3 regions of the Pseudomonas sp. S3_G06 genome follow, and region 3 is predicted to be linked to each of the others. Evidence: predicted binding sites of a transcription regulator. Region 3 holds the regulator's gene; each other region holds the start of a gene.
What was found. The regulator FliA, encoded in region 3, starts transcription of late flagellar genes. The targets are predictions, from matches to a motif close to CTAAAGTTTNNNNNNNNNNNGCCGNTAA.
Positions count from the first base shown of each region.

Region 1: a site for FliA is predicted at 1,024-1,051, ahead of AB4N47_RS21310 (methyl-accepting chemotaxis protein). Genes of this name have one in related genera too.
Region 2: a site for FliA is predicted at 1,259-1,286, ahead of AB4N47_RS10200 (methyl-accepting chemotaxis protein). Genes of this name have one in related genera too.

Region 1 covers NZ_CP162738.1:4,780,679-4,782,941, reverse strand. The annotation lists gene AB4N47_RS21310 (methyl-accepting chemotaxis protein) at 1-948, opposite strand, end outside; gene AB4N47_RS21305 (hypothetical protein) at 1,230-1,484, shown strand; gene AB4N47_RS21300 (lipocalin family protein) at 1,514-2,083, shown strand; gene AB4N47_RS21295 (formimidoylglutamate deiminase) at 2,170-2,263, opposite strand, start outside.
Region 2 covers NZ_CP162738.1:2,264,517-2,266,779, forward strand. The annotation lists gene AB4N47_RS10190 (DUF1294 domain-containing protein) at 1-283, opposite strand, end outside; gene AB4N47_RS10195 (undecaprenyl-diphosphate phosphatase) at 280-1,110, opposite strand; gene AB4N47_RS10200 (methyl-accepting chemotaxis protein) at 1,415-2,263, shown strand, end outside.
Region 3 covers NZ_CP162738.1:3,466,466-3,468,728, reverse strand. The annotation lists gene fleN (flagellar synthesis regulator FleN) at 1-376, shown strand, start outside; gene fliA (RNA polymerase sigma factor FliA) at 373-1,113, shown strand; gene AB4N47_RS15485 (chemotaxis response regulator CheY) at 1,281-1,652, shown strand; gene AB4N47_RS15480 (protein phosphatase CheZ) at 1,671-2,263, shown strand, end outside.

The DNA.
Region 1 (2,263 bases), 1.3 Mb from region 3:
AGCGATGTCATGCATCGCGCGGCCCATGGTCAGCAGTGGCTGCATCAGCACGCGAATCAGCATGCCAAGCAGGCCGATGATGATCAGCACGGCGATGACCATGGCGATCAGCGCCGAGGTGCGGAATTCGCTGAGCATCGAGAACGCGGTGTCTTTGTCGAGCACCAGCGCCACGTACCAGTCAGCCGATGGCACGCCGTTGACGCGAGTGAAGGAAATCAACTGGGTCTTGCCGTCGAACTCGACTTCTTTCAAACCCGGACTGACTTGAGGCGCGCCGTTCGGATAGGCCTCGGCGAGGGTCTTGAGCACCAGTTTGCTGTCCGGGTGAATCAGGATCTTGCCTTCGGCGCTGACGATGAACGCATGACCGTGGCCGCCGAAGTTCAGCGAGTTGATGATCGCGCTGACGCTGGTCAGGTCAATGTCGGCCCCGGCCACGCCGAGCATCTGGCCCTGACGCTGCACCGGCGTGGCGACGGTGATCACCAGCTTGCCCGACGAAGCGGCAATGTACGGTTCGGTGACGATGGTCTGCTGCGCGCTGTTGGCCGCTTTGTACCAGCCGCGCGCCCGTGGATCGTAGTCCGGCGCACGGTTGCCGGCCGGCACCGAGAACATCACACCGTCAGCGCCACCGAAATAGCTGAGCTGGAAATTGCCGGTGTAGGCGGGCAGGTCAATGATGCGCTTGAGGCTGGCGGGCGCATTGCCATCGACGGCGACTTGCTGCGACAGCGATTGCAGCAGCTGAATGCGGCTTTCCAGCCAGGTCTGAATGTTGCTGGTGGTCAGGCTGCCCAGCTCCTGCATGGTCGCTTCGGTGCTGCTGCTCAAGGCCTGACGCTGGCGATAGTCGTTGAAGAAGATGAAACAGGCGAACGCAACGGCCACCACAAGGGCAGCAGCCAGCAGAATCTTGTGGCTGAATTTCATGTTTCTGGTCATCGAATGAACTACCGCGAAGGGGCTGGTCAGGAAAGGGCGGCAATTTGCCATAATCGGCAGCGTTGCGCTGCTCTTATTTCGACCGCGCCGCGCCAAAGATTAGGCGCTTGCAGGGAAAGTCGACGAAATGCTCGTCGGCTTCACAAAGTTTTTGATTTACCGACAAAAGCCGGACGGGCGGGCTGATAAATAGGCGTTCGGTCACGGAACCAGATGACACTTTTCTCTTCTAAGCTTCTGGTTGGCACCATGCCATCCCCCCTCGTTCCAGGAGTTTCACCATGTCGCTGCGATCTATCGCCCTGCTGTCGTTTTGCGTGCTGTTGGCCGCATGCAGCAAGGTCAATCAGGAAAACTACTCCAAGCTCTCGGCCGGCATGGCCAAGTCCGAAGTGGAAACCCTTCTCGGCAAGCCCACTGATTGCTCGGGCGCGCTCGGTATGTCCAGCTGCACCTGGGGCGACAAGAACAGCTTTATCAGCGTGCAATACGCCGGTGACAAAGTGCTGATGTTTTCCGGCCAAGGCCTGAAGTAAACCGGGGCTTCGCGCCCACGGAGAAAAAAATGAAGCGGTTATTGCTGATCCTTTTTGCTGGCCTGGTACTGGCTGGCTGCGCCACTTCCGGCGTCGACCCGTTGGCGCCCAAGACCGTCAACAGCGTCAATCTCAAGCGTTATCAGGGCACCTGGTATGAACTGGCACGCTTGCCGATGTACTTCCAGCGCCACTGCGCGCAATCCGAAGCCCATTACACACTCAAGCCTGACGGCAATGTCGGCGTGCTCAATCGTTGCCTGACCCCGGAGTGGCAGTGGGAAGAGGCAAAGGGCACGGCTTACCCACAAGTGCCGGGCAAGACCGACAAGCTCTGGGTCGAATTCGATAACTGGTTCTCGCGCCTGGTGCCGGGTGTGGCAAAGGGCGAGTACTGGGTGTTGTACGTCAGCGACGATTACAAGACCGCCATCGTCGGCGATCCGAGTCGCAAGTACCTGTGGCTGCTGTCACGCACTCCGACCGTCAACGGTGTAGTGCGCGAAGAATTGCTGAGCAAGGCGCGTCAGCAGGGTTACGACACCACACGCCTGATCTGGCGGGCGTCGGACCGGCAGATGGCCAAGACCTCTAATTAAGAGCGAAAAGATCGCAGCCTTCGGCAGCTCCTACATGAGAATGCATTCGTGTAGGAGCTGCCGAAGGCTGCGATCTTTTGCTTTTCTTACCCTAAAAGATCACGCAGGACCTGGGTGAAGGCTCGGGCGCTGTGCTCTTCGCCAGCATGCCGGCCATCGCGCACCACCCACTGACCATTG
Region 2 (2,263 bases), 1.2 Mb from region 3:
GCCAGCCGCCCGCCAGTTCTACCGCATGCAGGATGTTTTCCGGGGTGCGCCAGGCATCGGCGCGGGCCTTGCGCTTGTCGGCCCAGTACAGAAAGAACGCCAGCACACTGACAATCCCGTACGCCGCCAGCGGCACCCGCGAGATGCCGCTGAGCCACATCGACAGCGAGCCGAACAGCGGCAGCGCGCAGATGATCAGCAACACCGCAAGCTTCAATTTCAGATGCTGAACGCGGCCGCCTGAAGGTCGTCCTTCAGGGCGGCGCGTGCGGGAATCGTTCATGCCTTGGCCGCCGACCAGTCCACCCAGCCGAACTGCCAGGTCGCCAGAATGAACAGGCCGAACGCAATCCGGTACCAGGCAAAGGCTGCGTAGCTGTGGCTGCCAATGAACTTGAGCAGGCCGCGCACAGCGATCATGGCGAAGATGAACGCCGTGACGAAACCAATGGCGAACACCGGGAAATCCGCCGGCACAAACAGATCGCGGTATTTGTAACCCGAATACACCGCCGCACCGACCATGGTTGGCATGGCGAGGAAAAACGAGAACTCGGTGGCCGTCTTGCGCGACAAGCCGAACAGCAAGCCACCAATGATCGTCGAGCCCGAACGCGAGGTGCCGGGAATCATCGCCAGGCATTGCGCGAAGCCGATTTTCAAGGCGTCGGTCCAGCGGATTTCGTCGACGGTTTCGGCGTGGACTTCATGTTGGCGCTGTTCGGCCCACAGCATGATGATGCCGCCGATGACCAGCGCCGCCGCCACGGTGATCGGGTTGAACAGGTATTCGTGAATCAGGTCGGCAAAGATCACCCCCAGCACCACGGCGGGCAAAAAGGCGATCAGCAGGTTGGCGGTGAAACGCCTGGCGCTCGGCTGGGTCGGCAGACCGATCACTACGTCGAGGATCTTGCGGCGAAACTCCCAGACCACCGCGAGGATCGCGCCGAGCTGAATGATGATGTTGAACGCCATGGCCCGCTCGCCGCCGAAGTTCAGCAAGTCGGCGACGATGATCTGGTGTCCGGTACTCGAAATGGGCAAAAACTCCGTCAGCCCTTCTACAACTCCTAGAATCAGTGCCTGCAAGGCGGTCCAAAGATCCATCAATCCCCCAGAGAGCGATGCGCGCGGGCATGCCCCGATAGTATTTTTTCGTTCACTGCGTCCAGCGTAGCCGGTAAAAGCTGTAGCGATTGCGCGCGCACAGGATCCACACGAAACGGTAAAAATTCCGTGAAATATCAAAACCGGATTCAGGTTTTTGCGCGCGGGGCCGAAATCCTAACAGACAAGCCTTAATAGCGCTCCCCGCGTTAGGCGGCTCAAGTCGCACAATCGCAAGCCCACAGCGGTGGCTGGATGCTGGCGATCGTTTATTACAAGAACAAGAATCCGGAGTGACAGCGTTATGAACAGCTTGCGCAGTGTGTCGATCAGCCGACGCTTGTGGCTCATCTTGATCGTGGCGGTGGTCATGTTGCTGACCTTGGGCGTGCTGATGCTCAAGCAGATCCACGACGACCTCTACCACGCCAAGGCGCAGAAAACCCAGCACGTGGTGCAGACCGCCAGTGGCCTGCTGACTTATTACCACGGCCTGGAAACCGCCGGCACCCTGACCAGGGATGCCGCGCAAAAGCAGGCGCTGACCGCGATCCGTGGCCTGCGCTACGACCAGAGCGACTACTTCTGGATCAACGACCTCACGCCCGTGATGGTCATGCACCCGACCAATCCCAAGCTCGAAGGCCAGAATCTTTCGGCGATCCGCGACCCGGACGGCTTTGCGGTGTTCAACGAGATGGTCGCCATTGCCAAGGCCAAAGGCGCGGGCATGGTCAATTATCGCTGGCCGAAACCGGGGGCGACCGACCCTGTCGCCAAGACCTCGTATGTGAAGCTGTTTGAGCCGTGGGGCTGGGTGATCGGTTCCGGTGTGTACGTCGACGATGTTCAGGCGGAATTTCAGGGACAAATGATCAAGGCGTCGGCGATCGGCCTGGCGATTGCGCTGATCATGGCGCTGCTGGTGATCCTGATCGCACGCAGCATCGTCCGTCCGTTGCAAGAAACCGTGAATGCCATGGCCAACATCGCCAGCGGCGAAAGCGACCTGACCCGCAGCCTCGATACCCACGGCAAGGATGAGGTCACCGAACTGGCCCATCACTTCAATGCGTTCACGGCCAAGTTGCGCCGAGTGATTGGTGATCTGCAGGTCTCGGCCAGCGCTTTGGGCCAGTCTTCCAGCGAGCTT
Region 3 (2,263 bases):
TTCGATCACCGACGCTTACGCGCTGATCAAGTTGCTCAACCGCGACTACGGCATGAACCGCTTCCGCGTCCTGGCCAACATGGCGCAGAGCCCGCAGGAAGGGCGCAACCTGTTCGCCAAGTTGACCAAGGTCACGGATCGCTTCCTCGACGTCGCCCTACAATACGTCGGCGCCGTGCCGTACGACGAAAGCGTGCGCAAAGCGGTGCAGAAGCAGCGCGCCGTCTACGAAGCCTTTCCCCGTTCCAAGTGCGCGCTGGCCTTCAAGGCCATCGCCCAGAAGGTCGACACCTGGCCGCTGCCGGCCAACCCGCGCGGGCATCTGGAATTTTTCGTCGAGCGTCTCGTGCAGCAAACCGCAGGGCCTGTGATATGACCGCCAGTGGCATGAATCTTTACAAAAAGTCGGCGCGTGACGCGCAATACGAATTGATCGAGCGTTACGCGCCACTGGTCAAGCGCATTGCCTATCACTTGCTGGCGCGCCTGCCGGCCAGCGTGCAGGTCGAAGACCTGATCCAGGCCGGGATGATCGGTTTGCTCGAAGTCTCGACCAAATACGACGCCAGCAAAGGCGCCAGTTTCGAAACGTACGCGGGCATTCGAATCCGCGGCGCGATGCTCGATGAAGTGCGCAAAGGGGATTGGGCGCCACGCTCGGTTCACCGTAATACCAGGATGGTCAGCGACGCGATTCGCTCGATTGAAGCTAAAACCGGCCGTGACGCTAAAGATCACGAGGTTGCGGCCGAACTCCAATTGAGTCTCGACGATTACTACGGGATTCTGAATGACACCTTGGGCAGTCGCCTGTTCAGTTTCGACGACCTCTTGCAGGACGGCGAACACGAAGGGCTGCACGAGGATGGCGCCAGTGCTCATATGGAGCCGTCACGCGATCTGGAAGATGAACGCTTCCAGGCGGCGCTGGCGGACGCGATTGCCAATTTGCCGGAGCGTGAGCGACTGGTGTTGGCGCTGTACTACGACGAAGAGCTGAACCTCAAGGAAATCGGTGAAGTCCTTGGCGTCAGTGAATCGCGGGTCAGCCAGTTACACAGCCAGTGCGCGGCCCGTCTGCGGGGGCGTTTGGGGGAGTGGCGAGCGCGCTGAAGGCAGTGTGGGGACACTGCGAAACGAGGCTGGTGCGGTGATGAACGGCGCCGGTCTCGATCCGTTGTGCTCCAGACAAACTTTAAGTGCTGCGCCGATTGATTGAAGTGGCGCGTCCAGGTGCTGGGCGCGTTTAAGACTGCTTGGAGGTCGAATTGAACAAAGACATGAAAATCCTCATCGTTGATGACTTCTCAACGATGCGGCGGATCATCAAGAACCTGCTGCGCGATCTTGGGTTCACCAACACCGTCGAGGCCGACGATGGCACCACTGCCATTCCGGTGCTCAACAGCGGCAGCATCGACTTTCTGGTAACGGACTGGAACATGCCGGGCATGACCGGTATCGACCTGCTGCGTCACGTGCGCGCCGATGAAAAACTCAAGCACCTCCCGGTGTTGATGGTGACTGCTGAAGCCAAGCGCGAGCAGATCATCGAGGCCGCCCAGGCCGGTGTGAACGGTTACGTGGTCAAACCTTTCACGGCTCAAGCGTTGAAAGACAAAATCGAGAAGATTTTCGAACGCATCGGCTGATGAATGCGCGGGGGAGCTATGGAGCATAACGAATCATCACAGGGCGATTTCGAATCGACCCTGAAAAAACACGCGGTCGAACTGGTCGAGAGCCTTGAAAAAGGCAAGTTCGGCGACGCGGTGCAACTGATCCATGAGCTCAATCAGACCCGTGACCGCGGCCTGTATCAGGAAGTGGGCAAACTCACACGTGAACTGCACAGTGCGATCGTCAATTTCCAGATTGATCCGCACATGCCGCAGGCCGAGGAAGTGTCGCAAATCACCGACGCCACCGAACGCCTGGGCTATGTGGTCAAGCTGACGGAAGCCGCGGCCAACCGCACCATGGATCTGGTGGAAAGCGCCACGCCGGTGGTCAACAGTCTCGCTGATGAAGCGCAGACGTTGAGCGCCGATTGGGGCCGCTTCATGCGTCGCGAGGTCGGGGCTGAAGAGTTCCGCGAACTGGCGCGCCGGGTCGACGGTTTTCTGTCACGCAGCAGCACGGACAACCGTGCGGTGTCGAGCAACCTCAACGACATCCTGCTGGCTCAGGATTACCAGGACCTCACAGGTCAAGTGATCAAGCGTGTGACCCAACTGGTCACCGAAGTCGAAAGCAATCTGCT